Regions from separate parts of the Bacillus sp. SORGH_AS_0510 genome, predicted to be linked through region 1. Evidence: predicted binding sites of a transcription regulator. Region 1 holds the regulator's gene; each other region holds the start of a gene.
What was found. Region 1 encodes LexA, which represses DNA repair genes until DNA is damaged. Its sites were predicted from a motif close to CGAACATATGTTCG; they were not measured.
Positions count from the first base shown of each region.

Region 2: a site for LexA is predicted at 2,198-2,211, ahead of QE429_RS20030 (YhjD family protein). Genes of this name have one in related genera too.
Region 3: a site for LexA is predicted at 1,569-1,582, ahead of QE429_RS10195 (Y-family DNA polymerase). Genes of this name have one in related genera too.
Region 4: a site for LexA is predicted at 1,513-1,526, ahead of uvrB (excinuclease ABC subunit UvrB). Genes of this name have one in related genera too.

Region 1 is NZ_JAUTAU010000001.1:3,399,864-3,403,671, forward strand. Features, by position in the region: gene tkt (transketolase) at 1-119, opposite strand, end outside; gene QE429_RS17395 (DUF896 domain-containing protein) at 296-526, opposite strand; gene QE429_RS17400 (YneB family resolvase-like protein) at 603-1,250, opposite strand; gene yneA (cell division suppressor protein YneA) at 1,263-1,589, opposite strand; gene lexA (transcriptional repressor LexA) at 1,747-2,370, shown strand; gene QE429_RS17415 (DUF4257 domain-containing protein) at 2,579-2,866, shown strand; gene glnA (type I glutamate--ammonia ligase) at 2,931-3,808, opposite strand, start outside.
Region 2 is NZ_JAUTAU010000001.1:3,915,126-3,918,933, reverse strand. Features, by position in the region: gene QE429_RS20045 (M48 family metallopeptidase) at 1-498, shown strand, start outside; gene QE429_RS20040 (IDEAL domain-containing protein) at 776-1,012, opposite strand; gene QE429_RS20035 (competence protein ComK) at 1,203-1,784, shown strand; gene QE429_RS20030 (YhjD family protein) at 1,804-2,169, opposite strand; gene QE429_RS20025 (LCP family protein) at 2,442-3,383, shown strand; gene QE429_RS20020 (TVP38/TMEM64 family protein) at 3,411-3,808, shown strand, end outside.
Region 3 is NZ_JAUTAU010000001.1:2,005,988-2,009,795, forward strand. Features, by position in the region: gene QE429_RS10180 (MBL fold metallo-hydrolase) at 1-411, shown strand, start outside; gene QE429_RS10185 (SDR family NAD(P)-dependent oxidoreductase) at 450-1,247, shown strand; gene QE429_RS10190 (YqzH family protein) at 1,296-1,487, opposite strand; gene QE429_RS10195 (Y-family DNA polymerase) at 1,647-2,906, shown strand; gene QE429_RS10200 (YolD-like family protein) at 2,926-3,261, shown strand; gene QE429_RS10205 (CDGSH iron-sulfur domain-containing protein) at 3,393-3,599, opposite strand; gene QE429_RS10210 (iron-sulfur cluster biosynthesis family protein) at 3,746-3,808, shown strand, end outside.
Region 4 is NZ_JAUTAU010000001.1:1,242,292-1,246,099, reverse strand. Features, by position in the region: gene uvrB (excinuclease ABC subunit UvrB) at 1-1,375, opposite strand, end outside; gene QE429_RS06265 (DUF2198 family protein) at 1,854-2,072, opposite strand; gene panF (sodium/pantothenate symporter) at 2,185-3,633, opposite strand; partial or broken gene QE429_RS06255 (YhdT family protein) at 3,630-3,808, opposite strand, start outside.

The DNA.
Region 1 (3,808 bases):
TAAGTCATTGGAGCCGCACCCATTGGCATACCAGGATGTCCTGAATTTGCTTTCTCGATTGCGTCAATGGAAAGCGTACGGATAGATGTTACTGATAAATCATCAATAGAATTAAACATGAATTACATCCTTTCTTAATCACTAGGATACTAAATACATCATTAATATTATATTGCCGATGTTTTTAATTCAACAAAAAGCATTTAGATAAAGGCTAAAAGGCATTTTGTTTCTTATTTTGACACATTATTTGCTTGTATATGTAAAAAGGGAATACAAAATGTATCCCGATTTATTAATGAAGTGTATTTTTCTTCCTTGCTTTTATTTTTTCAGGTGTTACGTCATTACCTTCAGGGTCAATGAACTTTGTATTTGTTAAGGTATCAAGCATACTGGAACGGAAAGTTGCTAAATACTCACTTCTTAGTTTAGATTGCTCTTTTGCTTCTGATTCAGTTAATCCTGTTGATTTGGATTTTCTCGCAAGTTCATTAATTCTATCCATTTTCTCTTTTGATAGCATTCAATAACCTCCCTTTCAATTAGTTGTCTGACATCTGATTTTACTAAAAATAAGACCTTCTGACAAGGCAAAAGGTCTACTCATTTTGTGATTCTATATATTCCTGATATCTTCTATGTACGGTAGCTTTAGAAATACGGTGCCCCAACCCTCTGAAAGTTGCAGCAATTTCGGAAAAAGTCATGTCATTTTCCCTCATCCTAACAATTTCTTGAATGGGAACCTCAATTTTTTCCCTTCCTGACGATTCATTGAGATTCTTCAAATTATCTTGGGGTTGATATCCTCTCTCTACCGCCCGCCTCATTCCACGCTTAATCTTAGCATTATGTAGCTTTCGTTGATACTCTTCCACCATACTAACAATTTGTAATACCATTGAATCCGATTCTGAAAGTTGTAATTCCCCATTATGAGATATGCTATATAGTTTGATATCCTCCTTAAATATGCAATGAAGAAGAGCTATCTTGGCATTTCCCCGTCCAAGACGTGTTTCATCCTGGATTAACAGCGCATGAACCTGTTTCTCTTTGATTCGGTCTAATAGTTGAAGGATTCCCTCTCGATCAAAATCATAACCGCTTGCTTGTTCTTTGATAATAGTGTCAATTTCGAATTGATGCTGTTTAGCCAATTGGATTAATTCTTCTTCCTGCCGTTCCAATGATGTTTCCTGCGTATCTTTGTTCGTGCTAACACGACAGTAAATTATTGCTTTCATGTAAACCCCTTACTAGTTTCCTGGAGCGCTAGCAAGCTGTGTTGTGTCTGTGGAGTCTTCCTTGCTAACAGGGATGATAATCTCTTCACCAGGAAAAATTTGATCGTTACTAATTTTATTATGTTTTTTAACCCAACCAACAAATTGTTTATTTGTTAGTGAGTGCTGAGTAGAATACTGGTTTGAAATATCCCATAATGAATCTCCCTCCGAAATAGTCACCTTCATATAATGATCCTCATCATTTGAGTGATTTTGAAAGGAAAGAATGATTGCTAATGAACAGCTTAACAGAATAAGAGTAATTGCATAAGAGTATTGGTTCCAAATTTTTTTCATACGATTACACCTCTAATAGGAATATATGTTCTCTTTTGTTGTTTTTATTATAGGACGAACACTTGTTTGTTGTCAACTCTATTTTCGAACTTATGTTTGTATAAAATAGGCGAACATGCTATAATAAAGTCAACATTAACCAGACGAGGTGCTTTTTATGGTAAAAATATCAAAGCGGCAGCAGGATATCATGGATTTCATCAAAGAAGAGGTTAAGAGCAAAGGTTATCCTCCTTCTGTTAGAGAAATAGGCGAAGCGGTTGGCCTAGCTTCCAGCTCTACTGTCCATGGACATTTAGCTAGACTAGAAAGCAAAGGTCTCATTAGACGGGACCCAACAAAGCCTAGAGCCATTGAAATTTTAGAAGCCGATGAAACCGCAAATATTCCGAGAAATAAAGTAGTCAATGTTCCAGTAGTTGGGAAAGTTACGGCAGGCTTACCAATTACAGCGATTGAAAATGTAGAAGAGTATTTCCCGCTTCCAGAAAGTTTGGCACCAGCTGATGAGCATGTATTTATGCTAGAAATCATGGGTGAAAGTATGATAGAAGCAGGGATTCTTGACGGTGATTATGTCATCGTTAAACAGCAGCCAACAGCGAATAATGGCGATATCGTTGTAGCCATGACAGAGGAAGACGAAGCAACATGTAAGAGATTCTTTAAAGAGAAAGATTATATCCGTCTACAACCGGAGAACTCTAGCATGGAACCTATTATTCTAAGGAATGTATCAATCTTAGGAAAAGTAATTGGTGTTTACCGCCATATCCATTAAAGAACAAAGGAGCTGATACCTAACTGGTACGGCTCTTTTTTTGTCCACTATATTGGGAAAAATTTCAATAATATACATTATCATGTTCAATATATTGAAAATTCAGTATATTTACTCATGATAATAGTACAGTACTTTAATATAATGGTAATACACCAAGATTTACCTTAGGTCCAAAAAATAAACGGCTTAAGGAGTGTGAGAAACAATGTTAGAGGACATTATTTTCTCTGTAGTAATTGGTGGATTGGTGGGATTCGCTGGTCATGTACGGAAACACGGCAAAATCATTATGCCGAGAAAGACAAAAAAGTTCATTTATCTGGGTTTTCTAGAAGAATTGCTTCTAGGTTCGGTAGCCTCCCTTCTGCTCGTTTTGTACACAGCACCTAACTCATTAGTAGAGATCATTATTTTTTCCATCATTGCCAGTATTGGCGGTGATACGATCATGATTAGATTTAAATTATTAAACAGCCAAGAAAATGAAAAGTAAATCAACATGGCTTTTTACATGAAAAAACCTTAGCACCCATTTTTGGCGCTAAGGTTTTTTGATTTTAGTACATGCTCATATACTGGTCACGTTCCCATTGGTGAACGACTGTACGGAACATATCCCACTCGATTTCTTTCGCTTCTACAAAGTGTTCGAAGATGTGCTCTCCAAGGCCATCTATGATTATTTCATCAGATTTCAATTGGTCTAGAGCTTGAGCTAGTGTTGCTGGAAGATCAACGATACCTTCTTCAATTCTTTCTTCCTTGCTCATCACATAGATGTTACGATCTACTGGAGCAGGAGGAGTAATCTTGTTTTTGATTCCGTCTAGACCAGCTTTTAGAAGAACAGCCATTGCAAGATATGGGTTAGCAGCTGGGTCAACACTACGTACCTCTACACGTGTACTTAATCCACGTGACGCAGGGATACGGATTAATGGTGAACGGTTTTGTGCAGACCATGCAACATAACATGGTGCTTCATAACCTGGTACAAGACGCTTATATGAGTTAACTGTTGGATTTGTAACAGCTGTAAAGCTTGGCGCATGCTTAAGGATACCTGCGATAAATTGACGAGCAGTATCGCTCATTTGTAGGTCACCAGTTGGATCAAAGAATGCATTTTCACCATTTTTAAATAATGAAAGGTTCATGTGCATTCCTGAACCATTTACACCGAATAATGGCTTTGGCATGAATGTTGCGTGTAAGCCGTGTTTACGAGCAATAGTTTTAACAACAAGCTTGAATGTTTGAATTTGGTCACATGCAGTTAATGCATCTGCATATTTAAAGTCAATTTCGTGCTGACCAGGTGCTACCTCGTGGTGAGATGCTTCAATTTCAAAGCCCATTTCTTCAAGTTCAAGAACGATATCACGACGGCAGTTTTCACCAAGATCAGTTGGCGCTAAGTCGAAATAACCACCTT
Region 2 (3,808 bases), 520 kb from region 1:
CTTTGGGATACTACGTTAAATCGATTAAATGATAATCAAATCCTTTTTATCATGGCGCATGAAATGTGTCATTATGTCGAAAAGCATATTTACTTTGGCATCGGTGGTTACTTGCTTCTATCCCTGCTGGGACTATATTTGACGTACAGGTTAATGAACTGGGCAACTGTGCGCTGGGGAAAGGAACTAAAAATAACGGATGTGGCAGATATACGGTCCCTTCCTTTATTTCTTATGATTTTGTCTATGCTTTTGTTTGCGGCGAGTCCGTTTACCAATTTTGCATCCCGTTATCAGGAAACACGTGCAGACAAATATGCGATTGAGATGACAAAAAATCCAGAGGCTGCGATTACTTCGTTTCAGGAATTAAGCCGTTCCGGATTAAGTCAAGTAAACCCTCCGTTATTAGTAAAGCTTTTCCGTTATACTCATCCTTCCATGCTCGATCGGATTTCGATGTTGGAGGAATACGAAATTAAGCAGAAAAATCAATAACAAGTATGGGGCTGAAGACTATGTCGTCAGCCTCATTTTTATAAAACAAAGGCTCTGTTGAAATTGTCTGTTGATTTCCGCTCCAGGCACTTCGCTTTCCGTGGGTGTTTCGGCGAGCCTCCTCGGAGAAACGCGCCTGCGGGGTCTCCCCTGAACCATACTCCCACAGGAGTCTTCGTGCCTTCCGCTCCAATCAACAGGTGGTATAAACCAACACTGTTCTTTAACACAGCCAAAACAAAAAACCGTCATATTTTGACGGTTTATTAAGCGTTATTTAGGTTCCAAATCGTTTGTTAATTTCCTTGAGCTGTCCGGTTAGAAGGAGAAAGGATCGTCTGTCTCGCCTGTCAATGGCCCCGTCAATTTTTCTCAACAATTTTTCCTTTTCCATTGTTAGCTGGATTTCAGATAAGAGCATGTCGATGTATAAATCCTGAACAAAGCCCTCTTTCATCTTACTGCGTTTCATGGCACCAAGTTTCATTAAATCTGTGTAAGATTTTTCATCCATGAAAATCACCTCTGATGCTTTTTTCTATTATATGGAGTTTTTTTATTATTATCAATACTTTTTTAATTTTCTGAAAAAATATTATATAATTGACAAAATGTGAACAATTTAGCAATAATTTCAATAATCTAAGGAATTATTTGTCGAAAGTGGTAAGATATGGTCAATGCTAATGTAGGAGTTGGATGGATTGAAGAAAAAAAAGTTTAGCGAAGCATATGAGTTTAACGTATTCACCATGTATATACGACCCGTGGAATATGGTAGTAAATTATATTCACAGATCGGTGAGACTGATGATAAATACTTGTTTCCTTTTAAACCACAAGACATTATCAAACATAGCTGCATTTATTTTGGTTCTAATTACAATGCTAGAAGAGAAGCAGCTAAAGAAATGATGGGCTTTACGCGTAAAGCGCCCATTGCTATTGAACCGAGTTTAGACATCTTCGTTTTCCCTACATCCTCACCCGAAAATCCTGAGTGTATTTGGATTTCATTATTACATGTTGAAGATTATTCAAAAATATCAAGTCAGCAAATTGAAGTTTTATTCTCGAATAAACAAACCGTTGTATTCAATATCCCTTTTACTACATTTCGCAATCAGATGCAAAGAACCGCTCTATTTAGAGCCAAACTATTACAAAGAATTGAGCGAAAAGGGAAAAAGAAGACATTATATTTAATTAACAGACCCAAAAAAATGAAGGCGTCAGAAACCTCTAGAGAATATATAGAGCGTGAAAAAGACCATAACCCGAAATAAGTATTGCCATCATTATTTATTAACGGGACAGATGTTTTTTTTGTAAGTAGGATTCCATTAATTCTTGTACCTTATTTCGAATTCTAGGGTTAAAGTAATTATGATTTTCCTCATAGCCTTTATAAATAAACATGTACATCGTAAAAGCGTCGTCCCGTTTGGTTTCAATGACTTGGAGTTTATTCTTCTTCATATATTGTTTTACCTCAGCCAATTCCCTTTGAATTTCCTTCATTGTTTCTTCAATTAAGTCCAAATAAGGTTTCTTTAACTTAAAGGGACTTTTCTCTACAACTGATAAATCACGATTTAGAATAATAAGAACCATTGGTAAGTAGATAGCTTTTTCCATTATGTCACGATCATCCTCTGGAATTCGAGTCATTCGATGCTCCACACCTTTCAACAAAATGAGAACAAACGTTCTAATTCATTTTACGAAAAAGCACTAATAAATGCAACATAACTTTATTTCTTTACAAGCTCGTCATTTGGCGAGCTTTCTTTGTTGCAAATTTCGCCGGTTTTATGAGAAAGTTTTTATTAATAGAAGGATATCTGATAGGGGAAAATGAATTAAATGAAGTAACCTAAAAATAGAAATATGAGTCAAATATAAGGATGAAGATAAAACATGGACGAATGGGTGGTAAATGTATGAGAGCAGATAAACATCAACATAAGAAAAAGAGAAGATGGACGTCCATATTGCTTGTATTGTTACTTTTAGTTGGAGCAGGAGTGGGTTATGCATATTTTCAATACAAACAGGGTATGAATCAATCATTAAAGAAAATAAATAAAGACAAGCAAGAACCTGAAGAAGTGTATACATTTGAAGGACAGAAGGATCAGTATGGGGATACGAATATTTTATTGCTCGGTAGCGATGCCAGAGGGAAAGAAAAGTCTCGGGCAGATACGATTATGATTGTACACTACAATGAGGATAAGGGAACGTTTAAACTAACTTCCATTATGAGAGATAGTTACGTTGAAATTCCAGGCCATGGTAAACATAAAATAAATTCGGCTTTCTCACGCGGTGGTCCAGAGTTAATGAGGCAAACCATAAAACAAAACTTTGATATTGACCTGCAATATTACGCTATTGTTGATTTTCAAGGCTTTGTCCAGTTGATTGATGAAGCTTTTCCAAATGGAGTAGAAATCGATGTAGAGAAGAAGATGTCTGCGAATATTGATGTAACGTTAGAACCAGGGTTACAAAGATTAAATGGTACACAACTTCTTGGATATGTTCGGTTTCGTCATGATGCAATCGGAGATTTTGGACGTGTGGAACGTCAACAAAAGGTTGTTAATGCAATTGGAAATCAATTAAGTGGATTTCAAACTATTACGAAGCTGCCAAAACTGATTGGTGTTGTCACACCATATGTGAAGACGAATATGGACACATCTGACATGTTATTTATGGCAAAAGACTTCTTCTCTGATAAAAGAGGAAATGTAACTACGTTACGAATACCAATAGAAAATAGCTTTACTGAACCGCGAATTAAGGGTGAGGGAGCTGTTTTGGATATTGATGTAGAAAAGAATAAAGAGGCACTTCATCAATTCATAACTCACTAAAAGGACAAAAGATAAAGGAGAGAACGGATGGACTTTGATGCATTGAAAGCTTGGTTTACGCTTGAAAATATTATGAGTCTAATACAGGAGTATCGAGCCCTCGGTCCATTGCCAGGTATTGGTCTGACGATAATCGAAGCCTTTCTTCCGTTTCTCCCTTTATTTCTATTTGTTATGGCTAATGCCAGTGCTTTTGGGCTTTGGTTAGGGTTTTTATATTCATGGATTGGCACTTGTATTGGAGCACTATTGGTATTTTTACTAATCAGAAAGTACGGGCAAAAACGATTGTTATCTTTTTTACCAAGACATCCAAAGGTGCGTAAACTTATGGATTGGGTGGATCAGCATGGATTTGGTCCCCTTTTTCTACTCCTTTGTTTTCCATTTACTCCATCGGCAGTCGTAAATATTGTTGCTGGTCT
Region 3 (3,808 bases), 1.4 Mb from region 1:
GGTGGCGATTTGATTCTTGCTCACATCTCACCAAACCCATTACTTGAGCCGCCGGCACCCGGTGAAAAAGAAAGGCCAAAGCCACAGCTTCAGCACAATGATTCGATGAAGAAGCTGCTAGCGTATCCGATCCGCTGTGTGTACACGGGTCACGGTGAAGAAGTGTACGAGTTGGAAGATCTAATAGAAAAACGACTCACACGACAACATGAACGAGCGATGACGGTGAAAAATTGGCTGAAAGAGGAGGAACTAACTGTATTTGAAATCTGTAAGCGCCTGTTTCCAACCGTCTATCAGCGTGAACTAATGCTTACCATATCAGAAACCGTCGCTCAACTTGACTATTTAGCCTCTATCGGCGAAATTAGTAGTAATGATAAACAGCCCGTTCTCTACAAGGCGACTTAAAGATAGAGAAACGGGAGTAAGCGAGTAGAGGTGTTTAAGTGGGAAGGGAACAATTAAAAGGAAAAAATATAGTGATTACCGGTGCATCTGGAGGAATTGGTGCAGAAATCGCTAAGCTATGTGCAGCAAGCGGTGCCAATCTTGTTTTGTTGGCAAGAAGTATTGATAAGCTTGAGAAGCTTCAATCTGAAATTCAGGAAGCCTATCGTGTTAATGTCAATGTTTTTCTGCTTGATGTATCTGACACGGCACAGGTAGAGAAGGTATTTAAACAGATTTTTGAAATGACTGATCAGGTTGATATTCTTGTCAATAATGCAGGCTTCGGCATTTTTCGTGAAGCACATAAAGCATCAATGGATGAAATCAAGGGAATGTTTGATGTGAATGTAGTGGGGCTGATGGCATGCACGAGTATGGTGCTGCCGAAGATGCGGGAGAGGCGTTTTGGCCATATCATTAATATTGCCTCGCAGGCAGGTAAGATTGCGACGCCAAAATCAAGTGTATACTCAGCTACTAAGCATGCCGTACTTGGTTATACAAATGCGCTAAGAATGGAGCTTGCGGATTATAATGTGCTAGTAACGGCCGTTAATCCAGGACCAATCGCTACTAATTTTTTTGACATTGCAGATGAACAAGGCACATATGTAAAAAATGTACAGCGGTACATGCTTCAGCCTGAATTTGTTGCAAGTAAGGTGGTTAATAGCATGCTGACGAAAACAAGAGAAATCAATTTGCCGCGCTGGATGAACATGGGAAGCGTGGTTTATGTTCTCTTTCCTCGGTTGTTTGAGCGTCTGGGCAAGAGAGCATTTAACTCAAAATAATTGTAATTAATCCAGCCTCGATTTGAGGCTTTTTATTTTGTCTAAATTTCACCCGGTTAAAAACTCATAAACTGTGTCATTTATGATCTCGTGTAAATCTGCTTTTGGTTCTTCTACTTTTACTAGCAAAATCCTATTGATTAGGTCCTCTAAATCTTTTTCGCCAATAGGCATGGATTCAGTTGAATAATACTGCTTTAGACAGTTTAAAATCATTTTTTTTATCAGCTCTTTTTCCACCAACATACACCTCATCCATTATTATAACGCTTTTTTAGTTAATCACTATAAGAAAAATTGTCAAAAAATCCCCATTGAATACGAACGCATATTCGCTTATGATTATGAGTATAATAAAAAGGAACAAATGTTCGAAAAAATAAATGTGAGGGAAACGCTATGGTAGATTACAGTACGCTGCCTCAAAACAAAATCTTATGTGTGGATATGAAAAGCTTTTATGCAAGCTGCTCCGCTGTCATGCTTGGTCTTGACCCCTTGAATTGCTATTTAGCTGTTTGCGGTAATAAGGACCGTCAAGGGAGTATAGTACTTGCTGCTTCCCCAAGATTAAAAAAAGAATTTGGGATTAAAACGGGGTCACGAATGTTTGAAATTCCTGAAGATCCGAGGATTCAAATTGTTGAGCCCAAGATGGCAACGTATTTACGTATTTCTACAGAAATTTCGCGTGTGTTTAACCGCTATGTACCAAAAGAGGCCATTCATACGTATAGCGTCGATGAAAGTTTCATTAAAGTGGACGGTGCTAAGCATTTGTGGGGAGATGCTGAGACGATTGCTCGAAAAATAAAGGATGATATTGAGCGGGAATTTCAGTTGCCATGTGCAGTAGGGATTGGACCCAACATGTTGATGGCAAAGCTTTGCCTGGATCTTGATGCAAAGAAAAAGGGAGTGGCAGAGTGGACATATGACGATGTCCAGACAAAGCTTTGGAAGGTATCGCCGCTTAGAGAAATGTGGGGAATTGGCAGGCGTGTGGAAAAAACTTTAAATAGTATGGGGATTTTTACCGTTGGGCAGCTGGCCCGCTACGACTTAGAAAAACTAGAAAAGAAATTCGGGATTATGGGAAATCAACTTTATTATCATGCCTGGGGAGTGGACCTTTCTGATTTGGGAGCAACCATTATTCAGGGACAAATTAGCTTTGGAAAAAGCCAAATTCTTTTACGGGATTATAAAGAGGAAGAAGAGATTAAGGCCGTCATCTTAGAAATATGTGAAGAGGTTGCACGAAGAGCAAGAACTCATCGAAAGGCGGGGAGAACCATAAGTCTTGGAATAGGGTACAGTCAGGATGAATTTGGGGGCGGCTTTCATCGCTCAAGAACCATTTCACAGCCAACAAATGTGACGATGGAGCTTTACCGTGTTTGTTTGGAATTGTTTCACGAGCATTATACAGGAAAGACGGTACGGCAAATTTCTATTGCTATTAGCAATATTATTGATGATCACGAGCTGCAGCTTGATCTTTTTGATATGAGTGCATACAAGAGAAGAGAGCTGGGCTATGTGGTTGATGCTGTCCGGAGACGATTCGGTGCAGGCTCTCTGCTGCGCGCAGTTTCTTATACAGCTGCAGGAACCGCCAAGCACCGGGCCACCTTAGTTGGAGGGCATAAAATGTAACGAAAGAAGGTTGAAGCGCATGATTCGCGACCGCGGGAAAATCAAATGGACGTCGATGATGCTTCCAGAGCACGTGAAATTGCTTAGGGAATGGGTGAAGGAAGACGGATACGAACAAAAAAGAGAAATGGATGAACAGCAGTTGGAGCTCATGAACGAGGTACTCTCTGAAGCCGTTGAGTTTGATCAGTTCGTTACCATTACACATTATCGGAATCGTAACTATGAAATCGTCATTGGAAAAATCCATTACTGGGATGAACTGCAACAAAGGCTTCATATCGTTGACCGATTTGGAGAAGTACATCGTATTCCTGTTAGGGATATCGCTGATATCAGACTGACGGATTTATGAAATAAAGGCTGTGTTAAAGAACAGTGTTGATTTATACATCCTGTTGATTGGAGTAGAAATCAACAGACAAGTTTAACAGAGCAAAATAAAAGAAAAAGAGCGGTCCTAATGAAAGGCCGCCCACTTGCTTTCTATTCCCCTTTAGGAACACGTACTTGCGAATCAAATTTCCCTTTATGCGAGCCGTCACAGTATGGCTTATTGTTTGATAACCCACAGCGGCAAAGGGAAAAGGCTGGTTTCGCTGGATATACGTTACCTTCGCCATCAATCAATTCTACATCACCTGTAATTCTTAATGAACCATTATCATTTACTTTGATTTGTACTTTTGACAAAGAAAGCACCCCTTTTATAATTTCATATTAACTTTGAGAATAACTGGAATATAAGGAAAATGCAACAACAAAAGACGAGCAAAAAAATAAAAATCACATAAAACCTATGTTACAATCACGATATGCTTAAAAAAGGGGATTTAAACATGCAGATTAATATTACAGAAGCGGCAATCGAAAAAATTAATGAAAGAACAGCAGACCACAAC
Region 4 (3,808 bases), 2.2 Mb from region 1:
CTGACATTTTCTTCGTCAAAGTAGTTACGAGAACACGCTCATTTTTCTTTACTCGCTCTTGAATTTCACCAATTAAGTCATCAATTTGTCCCTCAATCGGCCGAACTTCAATCGTTGGATCTAAGAGTCCAGTAGGGCGGATGATTTGCTGAACCATGTCCGGTGTATGCTCAAGCTCATATGGTCCAGGAGTCGCTGAGACAAAGATGGCGTTGTGAACATGCTTATCAAATTCATCAAACGTTAACGGCCGGTTATCAAGAGCCGATGGCAGACGGAAGCCGTGGTCCACAAGGACTTGTTTCCTTGCTTTGTCACCATTAAACATACCCCTGATTTGTGGTAGGGTAACATGTGACTCATCGATAATCATGAGAAAATCGTCTGGAAAATAGTCGAGCAGAGTATATGGTGTTGAACCTGCAGGTCTTAATGTCAGGTGCCTTGAATAATTCTCAATGCCTGAACAAAAACCCATTTCTCTCATCATTTCTAAATCATAACGGGTCCGCTGTTCGATCCGCTGCGCTTCAAGCAGTTTGTCCTCAGACCGAAGTACCTCTAGCCGTTCCTCAAGTTCTTTTTCAATGTTCTGAATGGCAACGCGCATTTTCTCTTCTCGTGTAACGAAGTGGGAGGCTGGGAAAATGGCGATATGCTCGCGTTCACCGATAATCTCACCGGTGAGAGCATCCACTTCACGAATCCGGTCAATTTCATCACCGAAAAATTCAACGCGTACGCAATGCTCGTCACGGGAAACCGGAAAAATTTCGACTACGTCTCCGCGAACACGAAACGTCCCACGTTTAAAGTCGATATCGTTTCGTTCATATTGGATATCGACCAAGCGATGGAGCAGTTGATTCCGCTCGATTTCCATACCGCTTCTAAGTGAAAGAACCATCTCACGGTATTCTTCAGGCGAACCGAGACCATAGATGCAAGAGACACTGGCGATGATGATGACATCTTTCCGTTCAAAAAGAGCAGAAGTGGCCGAGTGGCGTAACTTATCAATCTCATCGTTGATGCTGGCATCCTTTTCAATGAAGGTATCGGTTTGCGGCACATACGCTTCTGGCTGATAGTAATCATAGTAACTAACAAAATACTCTACGGCATTGTTCGGGAAAAATTCTTTAAACTCACTGTAAAGCTGTCCTGCTAATGTTTTGTTGTGGGCGATCACAAGGGTCGGTTTATTTACTTCTTTAATCACGTTTGAAACGGTGAAGGTCTTACCTGTACCTGTTGCCCCAAGGAGCGTTTGATGACGCTTATTATTTCGAATCCCCTCGACTAACTGGCGGATGGCCTCCGGCTGATCCCCCTGTGGAGAGTACGCTGAGACTAATTCAAATTGGTCTTTCACACGATTTCCTCCCGTACATATAAATCACTTTTCAGCTAAATTAATTGTTTGGGACCAGGATGGTGCTGGAAAGTGTATCCTCTAAAATTTCATATTAACATTCTACCACATTACCCCAAAAACAAACCAACAATATGCGAACTAGTATTCGTTTTTTTGTTGTTTTTGTATAAATAATAGGCTGTGTTAAAGAACAGTGTTGATTTTTACACCCTGTTGATTGGAGCGGAAGGCGCGAAGATCCTCGAAAATGCTACCGCATTTCCTTCGTGCAGTGTTGATTCGAAGAAGCATATTCAATGTCCTGTGGGAGTATGGTTCAGGCGAGACCCCGCAGGCGCGTTTCGCCGAGGAGGCTCGCCGAAACACCCACGGAAAGTGAAGCGCCTGGAGCGGAAATCAACAGGCCAGTTTAACAAAGGAAAATAATAAAAAGCCTGTCAGTTTCCTGACAGACTTGCGGGGAGTTATTAGATTACTAGGTCTTCTTCACGGTTCTTGGCTTCAGTTTAGTCGCTAGCCAGAAGCCGGCAGTCAATGAGAATGCATCAATGACAATTAACACAAACGTATTCGTATACCCTTTATATACAGAGGCTGTGATCAGTGCAACCGTTAATACAAGGCCGATCAGTCGATTGTAAGTAACTCGTGTGAAAAGCAGGACTAGTAACCCTGGCAAAATAAGTGCGGACATGTATTCAATAACATTTACCAATGGGTACACCTCATTCAATAAATTTCTGTTAATTAATTCTAGAAATTTATGAACAAAATTGCAACAAAAATATTAATTGACTACAGACTTATTATTCCTGTCTCATTTGAAAGCTAACTTCTTTTTGACGTGTCATCAAGCTTACAATGATAAAACAAAGTAGGGACAGCAAGATCGGCAGCACCACTGTATGTACACCAAAGGCATTCGGATGCAATCGATCAAATAGAATATAAGAACCCATTCCTACAATCATGGAGGTAATGGCCCCATATTTATTCCCTTTACTCCAATATAAGCCCAAAACCACCGGCCAAATAAAGACAGATTCAAGACCGCCGAACGAGAACAAATTCAGCCAGACAATTAAATCAGGTGGACTCAAGGCAAGCAAGATGACAAGAATTCCAATAATTGCTGTGACACTGAAGCTAACCTTTTTGATATGATTGTCCTCTGCTTTTGGCTTAATGTAATTTAAATAAACATCTTTTACTAAAGCAGAACTTACTAGAATTAAAAGGGCATCAACTGTAGACATGATGGCTGCCATTGGTGCCGCTAGAACAATCCCCGCAACATAAGGTGGCAGCACTTTCATCGATAGCAATGGCATAACGGTATCTCCAATTTTTACATTTGGTAGAACAGGACGCGCAAACACACCTATTAGATGCATCCCAAGCATGATAAAACCAACGACAATCGTTCCAATAATAATTGCATTATGCATCGCCTTGGAATTTTTATACGACATGGCACGAACCGTAATTTGCGGTAAACCGACTACTCCAACCCCTACCAAAATCCAAAACGAAGAAACATACGCCGGGGTTAAATTGTGCTGAGCACCAAACGGGCTGATCAGGTTCGGATTCTCGGCTGCTAAATCAGAAATGATTTTAGGAATCCCTCCACCCGCCTTAATGGTGGCAATCAGCAGTATTAAGGTCCCAATGAACATCACAACGCCTTGAACCGTATCCGTTAGCGCAACCGCTCGAAAGCCGCCAACAATAACGAAAACAAGAACTGAGAATGCAAAAATCAGTAATGCAGTGGTATAGGAAAGTCCTGTTAAGCTTTCTACCAACCGTGCTCCACCAATCCACTGAGCAGTCATCGAGGAAAACAGAAAAATAATAATACTTGCTGCAGAAAGCAGCACGACCGTTTTACTCTTATATCGCTCCTTCAGGAAATCAATTAAAGTGATGGCTTTATACTGCCGAGCAACAATTGCAAACTTTTTCCCCAGGACCATTAAGGTAAAATAACCGGTTGCCAGCTGCGCCATCGCTAGCAATACCCAGCCTAAGCCTTGGGTATAGGCAATACCTGGACCACCGATAAAACTACTGGCACTTCCATACGTCGCAACCATGGTCATGGCGAGAATAAATCCGCCCATTTGTCTTTCCCCTAGAAAGTACTCCTCGAGGAATGAATTGGATTTGATCACCACTTTGTTCGACCAAAGACCGATTGTAAAAATAATTAATAAAAAGAAAATCAATGGCGTGATAACGGGCCAGTTCATTTGGTCTCCCCCTCTTCGTCTTCAAAGGGTACGTCTTTGAATTAAAAATTTGACCGTCAAAATGACGAGGATGACCATCAAGATAAACCCAACAATACAGCTGTAAAAGAACCACGCAGGCAGTCCAAATATGTATGTATAGTGCTTGACATTATCGCTTCCCAGCCCATAAGCG